Regions from separate parts of the Paenibacillus sp. FSL F4-0122 genome, predicted to be linked through region 1. Evidence: riboswitches for the same ligand, from Rfam matches in the RefSeq annotation. Region 1 holds a riboswitch; each other region holds the start of a gene.
The links. Region 1 has a riboswitch for thiamine pyrophosphate ahead of MHH49_RS07800 (ABC transporter substrate-binding protein). Riboswitches for the same ligand answer to the same signal wherever they lie in the genome.

Region 1 (4,720 bases):
TCGTACCAAAGGAACCGAACTTGTTGTCATCCAATGCTTTAATAATGAGTTGTTCCAGTTGTTTGTTATCCATTACGTAAATCTCTCCCTTCAAGCATGTAAACAAAAGTTTATATATCCAAGCTCACCGTTTGGATTTATCATAACAATGGTGCTTATTATAATGTACCCTTCAGGTTCACATTGAATCCGACCTTACTCCATAAACTACATCAAGATAAGGAGCTTACTTCGTGAAAAAACTGATTTGGATCGGCTGTCTCTCCTACTTCGTTATCGGTCTGGCACATGTTGTGCTGGGATCTATTCTGCCCGTTCTACTGCAACATTATGATCAAAATTACAGTGCTGGCGGTGAATTAATCTTTAGTCAATTCGCTGGTTTTTTAGCAGGCGTGTTGGTCTCTCCCCTACTTAATCGCCGCTTCGGTAAACGTGGAGGCATCCTCATTGCCACCAGTCTTCTAATAGTTGCAGAAGTTGCCTATGCCTTTCTACCGCCTTGGGGCTGGATGTATTTTATCGCTGTTGCCGCAGGTTTTGGTTTCGGGATGATCGAAGCGGTTATGGCACCATCATTATTGGTGCTGTAACCGAAGGAACGGCTATTGCGATGAGCCGGCTCGAAGTTCTATTCGGGATAGGCGCACTCGTGATGCCGCTTATCGCCAGTCCGCTCATTGCTGCCGGAGCGTGGAGATTGGCCTTTCTAATCGTCGCTGCCTTCTCTTTGATTTCTCTTATCCTCTGGGCAAGAGGACACTTCGGTAATCTACAACGCATGCTGGATGAACGTGCCTCTGTCCAAGGAGCAGACAATTCGCATTCCTCAAGCTCACGTTCTAACAAAAAATTTCCGTATAAAGGTAAGCAATGGATTCTGCTAGGGATCTTCATCGTTTTCTTTTTTCTTTATGTAGGCACAGAGATGAGTTTAGTCAACTTTATGCCGGCTATCTTTATTGCCAAGCTAGGGATGACAGAGTCTGCGGCAGCACTGACAGTCACTTTCTTTTGGCTGGCGATGTCTACAGGAAGATTGTTTGCGGGTGTAATTGCCGAAAAAATATCTTATCGCGCGTACATTCTCAGCAGCTGTTTACTAACCTTGTTACTGCTGACACTCTTTCCGTTCACTGACAATCGAATGACTGCTTTCATTGTAATTCTGCTGCTGGGGCTGTTTATGTCCGGTATTTTCTCCATTGCATTGGTTTTCTCCAGCAAAATGCTGCCTGGCACCGAAGAGTCAACACCCAGCATTATGATTGCTTCCGGAGGCGTTGGTGGTGCTTTGCTACCTCTGTTTACGGGCTGGTCTATGGACCATTTAGAAGTGGCACAAACAGCCGGATTACTTGCCACTTTTGCTGCCTTCTTGTTCCTGCTAAGCATTGCCGCATGGAGATTCCAAGCCAGGCAAGCGGTGGAAGGAAAGAGTTCCAGTATTTAGAATAGTATCAACGTTATCCTTTTAGGGTAATGTGATCTATAAGCATATTCTGAGCACAAGGATGGACAATGAATGAATGAGTCTTTAAATGAGTCTTCAACTGAGCCTTTGTTACATACTGCGCTTATGCAGTTTATATTTCCCTTCTCTATAAAAAAGGGCGATTCTAAGCAGCTTATCCAGCAATTACAGGACGACGGATTCACACGTTTTTTTCTGGATAACAAAGAACTGGAAGCTGCCTATTATGGAGAAGGTTACTGTGTTTCCCATGAACGAATGGAGCGCACCTATTTACCGTTTGCCGCACACGTCCTTTTTCCGCGCAGGAAGGATGCCGACTCGTTTCGCCGTTTTTCCAGAGTAAATAATCTCGACTGCATTCTGGAGATTCCGCAGCAATCTATATTTTTCAAAATTCTCTCGACGGATATATTCATATGTCCCTTTCAGCTTGGATTCGTGACGATACGTGTCCAGCTGGAGGGGGATTCGATTCCCTTTAGTATTGCCCTAGAATTCGCGGATCGTTTCCGTGCGCTAGAGAAAACCTTCATACAGGATGACTACACTTATATTCATTGCGGGGAACAGACCTATGAGATGGTAGAGGATTTTGTCTTCCGAAATTTGGTGGATGGACTGGAGCCATATCTGGATCAATCGGATATCAATGGGGCTTATTTTGAGACCCTTCCTTTTTTCGTAGATGAAAGAATGCAGGTGCAAGCTTTTTACGGCTTTCAGAATGAAGAAGGTTCTGATGAGATTAGTGTAAATCTACGCTATCGCGCCTCACAGCTTGATGGAATTGATCTGAACGGAAAGCCCTATGCCAGTGCAAGCGATCCAGCGTATATTGCAAACTATTGTCATGAGCATTCCTATAATCGCTGGGGCCCAGACACGTATTATATGATGAATGAGCAGACCTTTTGCTGCATGACCCGGGCTGAACAGGAGATTGCTGTAAGTCTAGCCAACCAGATGTATGGGCAATATTATTACGGATTTTTACTCAATATTTTCCACAAAATCGTTCTGCTGAAGCTCGCCAATATGCACTCCCGACTTCGGATTAATCATGATTATGAGGAAATAGACAATCTAATCTATTCCATCAATAAGTTCTCGGCAAAGTTCTACTTCTTGGAGTTGATTTCCCAGTCGCAGGGCCGGGAGATATTTCTTCAGCTGCGTAAAGTATACGGAAACGACGCTTTATTCGAGGAAGTGAAAGAAACCTTAAATGACCTGTTTCAGTATCAGGATAAGTTTCAGTCCAAGCGACGGGATAATCTGCTGATGATTCTCACTGTATTTACGGTAGTAAGCGGGATTTACGGCATGAATCAGGTCATTGACGATCTGGATGGAAAGATTCAATGGAGTAAAATGATTGGATATTCCCCCTTTGAATTTCTTGCCCTCTTCGTGATCATGAGCGGGATTCTGATCAGCGTTGTCCTCACGCTAGGGGCGCTGGTTAGTGAGCTTAAACGGCGTCACCGCAAGAAATATAAAGATCTAGACTAGCAAAAAAGAAACTACTGGATTGGAAAAATTCAGGAGTGCACTACTAGACATTCCGAGTACAGCCGTCTATAATACACCGTATGCGAGAAATATAAGACATTAAGTATAGGTACAAAACTTATGCTTACTTATATTGCACATAGAAATACCCGTTAACTTCATAGAACCAGGGGTGCTGGAATTGGCCGGCTGAGATTGTATCCCACAAGATACTGACCCTTATACCTGATCTGGATAATGCCAGCGTAGGAATCGCCAATTGGTTCTGGTCCCTGTGACCTTGACTAACCTTGCGCCAAGCCAGCGTCCCGATCACTCGGGGCGCTTTTTTTGTAAGATCACTAAAAGATGTAGAAAAACGTACATACTACACTTTACGGTTCATGTTGTGAAGACGGGATTCTTGTAACCTTAAAGGAGAGAAGAAGACATGCACCTCAAAAAAGCACTTACGTTGTGCCTCACCTGTGTACTCATTCTTGCCGTTGCCGGATGCGGCAGCAACAATGGGAATACAGCCGGAAACAAAGCAAATGCTACTGATCCAACTGCAGCGGCTGGGACGGATGCTCCAAAAGAGCTCACCAAAGTTAAAGTCGCACTCGACTGGACACCGAACACGAATCATACCGGTCTATACGTAGCTAAGGATCTTGGTTACTACGCTGAAGAAGGTCTGGACGTCGAAATCGTTCAACCAGGCGCAGCGGGTTCTGATACTATGGTTACTTCTGGCGAGGCCGCATTTGGCATCAGCGCGCAAGAAGGATTAACTCTAGCCCGTCTACAAGGCGTCCCCCTTGTCTCGATAGCAGCTATTATTCAGCATAATACATCGGGATTCGCCGCTCCAGTAGATCGCAATATTAAATCACCAAAGGATTTCGAAGGTAAAACCTACGGAGGCTGGGGCTCACCGGCCGAAGAAGCAGCCATGAAAGCTATCATGGATCCTGAAGGTGGCGATGTGAAAAAGGTGAAGCTGATAAGTATCGGTGAAGCTGATTATTTTACCGCCGTCAAACGTGACATTGATTTCGCCTGGATTTTCTACGCTTGGACTGGCGTTGAGGCTGAGTTGCGTGGCGAGCCATTGGATATGCTGTACTTAAAGGATTATGCGCCACAGCTCGATTATTACACGCCTGTGCTGACGACGAGTGAGAAGCAAATTGCAGATCATCCTGAGCTGGTGAAGGCCTTCATGAAAGCCACATCAAAAGGTTATCAATATGCCATTGATCATCCGGAAGAGGCTGCCGGTATGTTATCGAAGGCCGTTCCTGACCTGGACGCCGACCTTGTCCTAGCTAGCCAAAAATGGCTTAGCCCAAAATACAAGGACGATGCTGCCCGCTGGGGCGAGCAAAAAACCGAGGTCTGGCAAAATTACGGCGACTGGATGTATGATCTGAAGTTGCTGGATAAACCGCTGGATGCTGCTAGTGCATTCAGTAATGATTTTTTACCGGCGGAGTAGAGAGCGGACTTCAGAACCAAGAAGGTTGGACGTCACTTGAGGAAGGAGGAACGGAGCGTAGTGATGTGCTACGTGAGTACCGGACTTCCTAAGTTCGTTCAAGATTCGACGTCGAGTTTGCTTCCTGAGTTACTTCGTTATCAAAGTTGGCTTTTTGAACTTACCTTATAATTTAAGAGTTCAAAAAGACGGCTTTCAGAACCAAGAAGGTTGGACGTTACTTGAGGAAGGAGGAACGGAGCGTAGTGATG
Region 2 (4,720 bases), 4.6 Mb from region 1:
CCCGCAGCTGCTTAAGAGCAAAAGTGTGCATACTAGAAATACAGAAATAAGTCCTCGTTGTGGGGATTTTAAATGATTCATTGGTTTGATCCTCTTTTCTTTAAAAATAATTGTTCGAGTAAAGCTATCGCCAGAAAAAGCACCACACCAAGCGCGGACAGCAGAAATACAGCCGCGAACATTTCATCGCTCTGCATATTTCCGGCCATTCTGCGGCTGAAGTAACCGAGTCCTTTACTGCCGCCGAGCCATTCCCCGATAGTAGCTCCGATGACGCAGTATACAATGGACAGCTTTAAGCCAGAGAAAAAAGCAGGCAACGCCAGTGGAATTTGGGTTTTGACAAGCAGCTGCCAGCGGTTTGCACCAAATGTTAATAATAAGTCCTTGTAAGTCTGGCCACTTGTACGAAGTCCATCATATGTACTCACTACGACTGGAAAAAAAGCCGTCAAAAACACCACAGCCACTTTGCTCCACAGCGAATATCCGAACCACATAATAAAAATGGGGGATAGCGCAATTAATGGGATCGTCTGGCTAATGATAAGAAAGGGATAGATGGCCTTTTCTATGGGGCGATACAGGAACATTCCAGTGCCCAGCAATACACCACAAATAACAGAAAGGACAAAACCCACCAGTATCTCCTGTAACGTTGCCAATAAATGCTGTCCGAATAATAATTGCCTGTGCTCGATCAATGCGATTCCCATAGAGGAAGGTGCAGGGAGAATAAAGGCTGGAATCATGTGAAGGCGAACAGCCGACTCCCAGATTACAAGAATGAGCAGTACCAGAAGAAGGAAGGGACCATAGTTGTCTAGATGTTTTTTAAAAGGTATAGGTTGCATGCAATCTTCGCTCCAACTCTTCCCGTAGTGCTATAAACCGGGGTTCATAGTTCATCTTATAATGTCTTGGCCTTGGTAGATCCACAACGATCTCCTGTAATTCGCTGTGCGCACCGCCAGATAATAAATAAATCCGGTCACTGAGCAATAGTGCTTCTTCCAGATCATGAGTGATGAGCATAATCGTCTGATTCAATTCACCCCATAACTCCAACAGCCAACGGTGTATCTCGCGTTTGGTCATGGCATCGAGAGCGCCAAAGGGCTCATCCAGCAGCATCAGACCAGTTCCGCCTCCAGCCACTAAGGTGCGCAGAAATGCGACTCGCTGTTTCATTCCACCCGAAAGTTCATGGGGATAAGCCTTCTCTACATCTGCTAAGCCGAAGCGGGTCAACATTTCCCGAATCTGAGTGATCGTTTCTTGTTTATTGAATCTGGGCTTGATCTCCCAAGGCAAAAGGCAGTTATCGAGCACTGTCCTCCAAGGCAGCAATAAATCCTGCTGAGGCATATAAGCGATCTGGCCTAAACGACTAGCGGTTGACGGGTGTGTAGAGAGTTTTATTTTTCCGTGAGTAGGTTCGAGTAAACCGGCAATCGTTTTGAAAAATGTACTTTTCCCGCATCCGCTAGCACCTACTACGGAGACGAATTCCCCTTGCCTGATATCCATGGATAGATCTGCGAATACAGGGGGTTGCTCAGATTCCGGAAAAGAGTAGGTTAGGCCTTGAATAGATAAAATGGTCGTGATGATCTAACCTCCTAAAATTTTTGTGGAGCGCCTAAACAAATAAAGACCCATCCATTTCCAGAGGAAATGAATGGGTCAAAAAGTTCATTCTGCATAATAACACTTAACATGCTTGATGAAAATTCTGCTCCACTTCCCTCCGCTGGTATGATCCAGATCAGGTTCCAAGGGTCCGGAGCTTGAAGCTCCGTCTCAGTCGGCCGACTCCCCTAGTGAAATAACAGGTCCATATTAATTTGTTTATAAATATACCATATCTTTCTGAGAAGTAAAGAGAGAAAGAAGTGAAGGATTAATCCAAGATTGGGTAAGATATAGGTAGGAATCTAGTTAATATTATAATTCCGATGTATATAATCGGAAAAAAGTATTGACGATCATGTGATGGCAGTGTACTATTCAATTTACCGGAAAAAAACCGGATAGAGAGAGGGGATTTAAGAATGAAAAAATGGAGTTTAACTATTATATTGGCGTTAACCGTGGTCCTTGTAGCGGCTTGCGCCAATAATTCGAATACCAATACGGCTGCTGAACCTACAGCTGGAACGAATGGTGGAGCAGCATCTTCAGCGCAAAACAGTTTGGAGGCTGTGAAAGCCAGCGGCAAATTGCGGATAGGTACAGAAGGGACTTATGCACCTTTTACTTATCATGACACTGCGGGGAAATTGACTGGTTTTGACGTGGAAATTGCTGAAGAAGTAGCAAAGCGTTTAGGTGTTAAAGCTGAATTTTTTGAAACTCAGTGGGATGGTATTTTTGCTGGAATGGATGCGAAACGGTTTGATGTAATCTTTAATGAAGTTTCCATTAACGAAGATCGCAAAGTGAAATATGATTTCTCTGAACCCTATATCGTATCCAAAGCAGTATTGATCGTGAGCGAAGACAATGAGGATATTAAGACCTTTGCCGATCTTAAGGGTAAAAAAGCCGGACAATCCCTGACAAGTAACTTATCCGACATCGCTCGTGAGAACGGTGCTGAAATCGTAGCTACAGATGGTTTCAATCAAGCGATGGACCTGCTGACTTCGGGACGTATTGATGCAACTGTGAATGATGGCTTGTCTTATCTGGATCTGAAAAAACAAAAACCAGATGCAAAAATTAAAGTGGTTGATGAGATTCCTGAAGGATCACAAAGTGCCGCGGTATTCCTGAAAGGTAATGATGAGCTGGTGAAAGCGGTCAGTGATGCGATTACAGAGATGAAGAGTGATGGAACGTACTTGAAAATTTCCGAGAAATACTTTGGAGCTGACGTTTCAAAATAATACAAGGCTAGCAAGGCTAATTAAGCCTGGAAGCTAAAAAGGATGTCTGAATAATGGATGACCGCAAAATACAAATTTTCTTAGACACACTGCTACCCCTGCTAAAAGCCGGGGTGGCTTTTACCATTCCGTTGGCGCTACTTTCCTTTGTGCTTGGATTGATTTTGGCGATCCTAACCGCGCTGGCACGTCTTTCACCGTGGGTAATTCCGAAGCTAATCGCCCGTTTTTATGTGTGGGTTATTCGAGGAACCCCATTGTTAGTGCAGCTATTTATTATATTTTATGGTTTGCCGGCTGTTGGCATTGTACTCGACCCCTTCATTGCCGCCACCATTGGATTTACCCTTAGCGTAGGGGCTTATTCATCGGAAATCGTACGCGCTGCTATCCTGTCGATACATAAAGGCCAATGGGAAGCTGCCTTCTCAGTCGGGATGACTCGTGGGCAGGCTCTGAGCCGCGTAATTCTGCCACAAGCTGCGCGCGTTTCTGTACCGCCGTTATCCAATTCCTTTATTAGCTTGGTTAAAGATACTTCGCTTGCAGCGATCATCACCTATACGGAGATGTTTAGAACCGCACAGCAGGTAGCCTCTACCACTTATGAGCCTCTGCTGGTATACTCCGAAGCAGGATTGTTTTATTTAGTGTTCTGTTCTGTGCTGTCGGCGCTGCAAAATTACTTGGAGAAACGACTCGATCGTTACTCTGCGACCTAAAGGAGAGATACTTGTGATTGAAATCATTAATTTGCATAAATCCTTCGGCGCACTCCAAGTGTTAAAGGGTATTGATCTGAAAATGGAGCATGGAAAGGTACTTGTCATTATTGGGCCATCCGGCTCCGGGAAGACTACACTGCTGCGCTGTTTTAATCTGTTGGAAATCCCGGATCAAGGCAGCCTGTCGCTCAGTGATATCACCATCAATTTTACAGATCATAAGAAAATTCCTCAGAATTCCGTATTGGCCCTTCGTCAGAAAACAGGGATGGTCTTTCAATCGTATAATTTATTTCCGCATATGACTGCGCTTGGCAATGTGATGGAGGGACAGGTAACTGTCCTGAAACGATCCAAGGAAGAAGCGCGCAAGCGGGGGCTTCAGCTGCTGGCTAAGGTGGGTTTGGCAGATAAAGCTGATAACTATCCACATCAGCTGTCAGGTGGACAGCAGCAGAGAGTGGCCATCGCCCGGGCTATGGCAGTAGATCCAGAAGTGTTATTGTTTGATGAGCCCACTTCGGCGCTCGATCCTGAGCTGGTAGGGGAAGTGCTTAAGGTTATCAAACAATTAGCGGCAGAAGGTATGACTATGGTGATTGTGACCCACGAGATGAAATTTGCCGCCGATGTAGCGGACCGGATCATTTTGATGGATGGTGGTCATATCTTAGAGCAAGGGACTCCGCAAGAAGTGCTGGAGCATCCGAAGAATCCCCGGGCTCTGCAATTTCTGAACAGACTGAATGGTGAAGAAGAGTAGAAAGACAATATACACGAAAAAGCGGCTCGGGAATCATCCGGAGCTGCTTTTTCATGTGTAGATTATTCAAATGAGAAGAGTATCTGAAATTTGGCTTATACTCCAGTTTTCAGAAATTCCAAAGCGTTGTAGAGCATAATCGCTGCTTCGGCGCGGGTGAGTTCGCTTTTTGGATTAAACTTTCCGTTAGCATCCAGGCTATTGATCTTGTATTTCAGGGAGCGCTGAATACTGCCTTGATACGCAGGAGTCAGAGAAGCTTCATCAGCGATATCTACTGGAACGATATTGATCATCGGCAGATTGCCAACGCCTTCGATCGCTTGCACTAGATAGTTAGT
Region 3 (4,720 bases), 1.7 Mb from region 1:
CCACCTCAGTAGTGACCCCGGCTGACATCTTAGTTATTCCTAGATGAATTAAATGATCGCGTAGAGAGGCAGGCTCTCTTGTAGATAAAGTAATGCCCGAACGGGGTAAAAATAACCGGTATGCCAAAATAATCTGCACTAGTGATCGATCGGTAACATCGCACTCTGGGTTAAATTCCCCTAAATAAGGCCGAAACCGTGGGGGTGACAGGCTGATCTCGCAATCTGGATACCGATCCTGTAGATAGCGGGCATGCATGGCACTTTGGAATGCCTCTTGCCGCCAATCGTACATCCCGAGCAACGTACCAATATTCACAGAACGAAAACCTGCCTGACAGCCGCGTTCAGGTGCATCCAGGCGATTCCGGTAGTTTCTTTTAGGCCCTTTAACATGCAGCTTTTTGTAAGTCTCCTGGTGGTAAACCTCTTGGTATAGTGTTAATCCATCCACGCCTGCTTGAAGAAGCTCTTTATATTCGGCAGTCGATAGAGGATTTATCTCAATACTGACGGAGGAAAAAAATTCTCTAAGTACAACTACACAATCCTTAATATATGAGACAGGATTCTCCCGGCGCGATTCACCAGTCAAAATGAGGATATGCCGCAGACCTGTAGCTGCAATCTTCTCAGCCTCCCTGCGAACCTCCTCCAAGGACAGCTTTTTACGCGGAAAATCATAAATGGAGCTGAAGCTGCAGTAGGTACAATGATTCACACAAAAATCGGCAAGATACATCGGTGTGAACAGCTGCATCGAATAACCAAAATGTGCACGGGTCAGTCGCTGAGCAGCTTGCGCCATCTCCTCTAGCAGCGGCGTTGCTGCTGGAGAGAGCAATGCCAGCAAATCATTTTCGTTCAGCTTGTCTTTTCCAAGCGCCCGCTTAACGTCATCCTCCCGGAACTCCTTCCACAGCTGCTCATAAGGATACTGCTCCAAGCGGACCAGTGTGTCAAAAAAGCTCATGCTAATCCTCCCTCCTTTGGTGAACCTATCAAATTCAGTTCAGAAATCCAGTCAACGGTGACGAAGCAAAAGCAACTTCTTCTACAGGACCGAGTCCTGCCAAATAAGCTTTGCGGCCAGCGGATATCGCCTCGCGGAACGCTTCCGCCATGACGAGCGGATTACGTGCCGTTGCGATAGCCGTATTAAGCAGAACAGCAGCGGCCCCCATCTCCATTGCTTCCGCCGCTTCCGAGGGCTTGCCAATTCCGGCATCTACAATAATCGGCAAATTCACTTCTTCAATAAGAATACGCACGAGCTCCTTGGTGCGCAGGCCGCGATTCGTCCCGATCGGCGCACCAAGCGGCATCACAGCAGCAGCACCGGCATCTCTCAGACGTAAAGCAGCCGAAAGGTCCGGACTCATATATGGCAGTACTACAAAACCCTCCGCCGCTAGAATCTCTGTAGCTCGTATGGTCTCCAGATTATCTGGAAGCAGGTATTTCTGATCATTGATCACTTCGATCTTCACCCAGTTCCCCAGTCCCGCAGCTCTTGCTAATCTCGCAATACGGACTGCCTCTTCCGCTGTACGCGCTCCTGAGGTATTAGGCAGAAGAGTCATGTGGCCGGGAATGTGGTTCATGATATTTTCTGCTCCACCTTCCGGGTCCACTCGGCGAAGCGCTACAGTAATCACCTGAGAACCAGAGCTTGCGATCACTCCGGGGATCAGAGCATTCCGGCTATATTTTCCGGTTCCGATAAATAATCTACTAGTTAATTCGATGCCTCCAATATGTAACGGGTCATGCATGAAATTACCTCCCTTTGGTTCTTAGAAATTTCTCAAAATTCTATACCGCTCCATCTCAACCCCCACCAACAAAGTGCACCAGTTCCAAACGATCATCCTCGCTCAGAGCAGTACTTTCATAATTCTCCTTACTGACAATTTCTCCATTCAGCTCAATGATCATCAGACGACCCGACCACTCAGGAAGACTGATCAAATCAGCTATAGTTTGAATACCACCAGAACACTCTGCGGATTTCCCGTTAATCAACAGTCTCATTCTGAATCACCCCCTTCGCCTATGCTTTTACCTCCCGGCTATGAATGAACCGCCTTATGAATAGCTTTGGCGGCCTCATAAGGATCATCCGCTCCGCAAATTCCGGACATCACAGCAATTCCTGCCGCGCCTTGCCTAATGATCTGCGCCGCATTAGCGGGACCAATTCCGCCAATCGCAATTACAGGAATAGAGCTAGTCTTCACCGTTTCTGCAAGCAGCTCTAACCCACGTGCGGGCAGCCCTAGCTTGCTCGCCGAGGGAAATACATGGCCAAACAAGCAATAATCAGCTCCCTGCTCTGAAGCATTCGCCGCTTCTTCCGGAGAATGAACCGATCTCCCCAGCCAAAGCTGAGGTGCAATTCGCCGGGCTGTAAGCGGGCTCAGACTGTGCCCAGCCAACTGAACACCCGCGGCACCAGCTGCCAATGCTACATCGATCCGGTCATTGATTATCAGTTTGGTAGCGGGTATACCGGCAGCCAACAGCTCCTGTGCCGCAGAGAGCAGTTCGCGTGCTGGACATTGCTTCTCTCTTAAGTGAATATAATCGACCCATGTCTGCACCGTGACAGCCAGTTCAACAAATTGTCTCAACAGCTGCTTGCCGTCTGATATTAGATGGATCTCAGCTTGTACCACTCGCGATCTCCTCTCTCTCACTTCCCTGTAGGCCAGTAAAAAACAAAAAAACTGCCCCCGTAAGGAAGGCAGTCAGAATCTGTATATAGACGGTACTACAAATAGCCCGACAACAGAAATTCGTTCTCCACTTCCCTACGCTGGTCTTAACCAGATCAGGTTCAAAGGGTCCGGAAATCCATTCCGTCTCAGCCAATCGGCACCCCTAGTGACATAAATATACAATTTTAAAATGCTAACGTGGTTTATAGTAACATATTTTTTTATTGAAATACACCCATTTATTCACATTAGCTGTACTAATCTAACCGTTTACTACCTCGCCACCATTTACATGAATAACCTGTCCAGTCACATAACTGGAATCGTCAGAGGCAAGATATACATAGGCTGGCGCCAGCTCCTCTGGTTGTCCAGGCCGTTTCATAGGCTGCGTGCCTCCAAACTCGCTAACCTGCTTCGCATCAAAGGTAGAGGGAATTAGCGGTGTCCAGATTGGACCTGGTGCTACACCGTTTACCCGTATGCCCTTCTCCGCCAGATTCGTGGACAAAGATCGTGTGAAACTCAGGATAGCTCCTTTAGTTGATGAATAGTCCAGCAGCTGCGGGCTTCCGCGATAAGCGGTAATTGAAGTTGTATTTATAATTGTAGATCCTGCTTTTAAATGAGGCATAGCTGCTTTTGTTAAATAGAACATCGCAAATATATTCGTACGGAAAGTACGCTCTAGCTGCTCGGAAGTAATATCCTCGATCTTAGCTTGCGGATGTTGCTCCGCCGCGTTATTGATGAGAATATCAAGCTTTCCTAAGCCCTCTACCGTCTGTTTAATAAGATCCTTACAGAATTTCTCGTCACCGATATCACCTGGAATTAGGATACATTTGCGGCCTTCCTGCTCGACCTGACGTTTAGTTTCCTCTGCATCTGAGTGTTCATTAAGATATGAAATGACCACATCAGCACCTTCTTTAGCAAAAAGCACAGCAACTGCACGCCCAATTCCGCTGTCTCCACCGGTAATCAACGCCGCCTTGTCTTGCAGTTTACCTGCTGCTTTATAATTTGCCGGCTCGTATTTGGGCAGCGGCGTCATTTCACTCTCAATCCCTGGCTGATGATGCTGCTCCTGTGGGGGTAAGGTTTTTGTAGCTTGTTTATTATTGCCTGACATCTTCCCTATCTCCTCTCGTTAAGCAAATTGATAGTTAACTGATCATCTTAGGATGGCACAACAATGCACGTTTATACGCTGGGTTTGTCATTTTCTTAAATCGCTTTACGAATCTTACTTACCACAATGCAAGTAGAAATAAACAACCGTGGATGTAAACTGCTGTAAGTGGAGAGGACTTCACTGCATACAAAAAGGCACAGCATCGCTGCTGTGCCTTGAATTGTTCACCCTAACTATTTCAAAGAAGAAACATGATTTTCTGCATTCACTCCATGTTCCAGTACCCACATAAAATAAAGAGCTTTAGCTGCTTTCTCCCGGGTCACTATGGCTTTAGGTTCTAGTTCTGTCCCATTGACCATTTGGCCTCTAGCAATCCCCACTTCAGATCTAATAAGCCCTAATTCATAAGCACTTTTCACTTTTGAAATTAAAAAAGGAGAAATGTCCGCCGTATCAACCAGCTGCTGCCAGGATACAAGTGGATAGTACATCGCTCCTCTAGCTCCTGGATCCAGATTGAAATCATAACCAGGATCTCCTGGCACTACTGCTGTGCCGTTATAATCAGTCATGTACTTAGGTTTATTAGCAAACTTTACTTGGTAAACATCATAGAGAATAGCACCCATCGTTTCACGTGACAGCTTACCTTTCGGATAATAGGCAAGATCTGATCTTTCCACTTTCATTAACTTAGAAATACTGCGTGTGAATTCAGCAACTGTCATCTCCGTATCTGGCTTAAAATTCCCTTGACGGTCTTTGCCCATTACTCCCAGCTGGATTAATTTTTCAATTTGATTGCGGTAATAAGCAGCTTCCCCGGTCGTCGTATCATTAGTTATTTCCGGAAAAACCT

Region 2: it holds a riboswitch for thiamine pyrophosphate, as region 1 does, so the genes downstream of both, MHH49_RS28245 (ABC transporter ATP-binding protein) here and MHH49_RS07800 (ABC transporter substrate-binding protein) in region 1, are expected to answer to the same signal.
Region 3: it holds a riboswitch for thiamine pyrophosphate, as region 1 does, so the genes downstream of both, MHH49_RS00650 (thiamine phosphate synthase) here and MHH49_RS07800 (ABC transporter substrate-binding protein) in region 1, are expected to answer to the same signal.

What each region holds. Positions count from the first base shown of each region.
Region 1 covers NZ_JBBODI010000001.1:1,838,791-1,843,510, forward strand. The annotation lists gene MHH49_RS07780 (pyridoxamine 5'-phosphate oxidase family protein) at 1-73, opposite strand, end outside; gene MHH49_RS07785 (MFS transporter) at 234-593, shown strand; gene MHH49_RS07790 (MFS transporter) at 614-1,453, shown strand; gene MHH49_RS07795 (hypothetical protein) at 1,526-2,989, shown strand; TPP riboswitch at 3,148-3,258, shown strand; gene MHH49_RS07800 (ABC transporter substrate-binding protein) at 3,420-4,469, shown strand.
Region 2 covers NZ_JBBODI010000001.1:6,422,061-6,426,780, reverse strand. The annotation lists gene MHH49_RS28255 (ABC transporter substrate-binding protein) at 1-81, opposite strand, end outside; gene MHH49_RS28250 (ABC transporter permease) at 78-854, opposite strand; gene MHH49_RS28245 (ABC transporter ATP-binding protein) at 835-1,530, opposite strand; TPP riboswitch at 1,729-1,832, opposite strand; gene MHH49_RS28240 (amino acid ABC transporter substrate-binding protein) at 2,055-2,891, shown strand; gene MHH49_RS28235 (amino acid ABC transporter permease) at 2,945-3,613, shown strand; gene MHH49_RS28230 (amino acid ABC transporter ATP-binding protein) at 3,627-4,379, shown strand; gene MHH49_RS28225 (S-layer homology domain-containing protein) at 4,475-4,720, opposite strand, start outside.
Region 3 covers NZ_JBBODI010000001.1:151,581-156,300, forward strand. The annotation lists gene thiH (2-iminoacetate synthase ThiH) at 1-973, opposite strand, end outside; gene MHH49_RS00640 (thiazole synthase) at 1,008-1,775, opposite strand; gene thiS (sulfur carrier protein ThiS) at 1,831-2,034, opposite strand; gene MHH49_RS00650 (thiamine phosphate synthase) at 2,073-2,678, opposite strand; TPP riboswitch at 2,794-2,895, opposite strand; gene MHH49_RS00655 (SDR family oxidoreductase) at 2,983-3,855, opposite strand; gene MHH49_RS00660 (GDSL-type esterase/lipase family protein) at 4,092-4,720, opposite strand, start outside.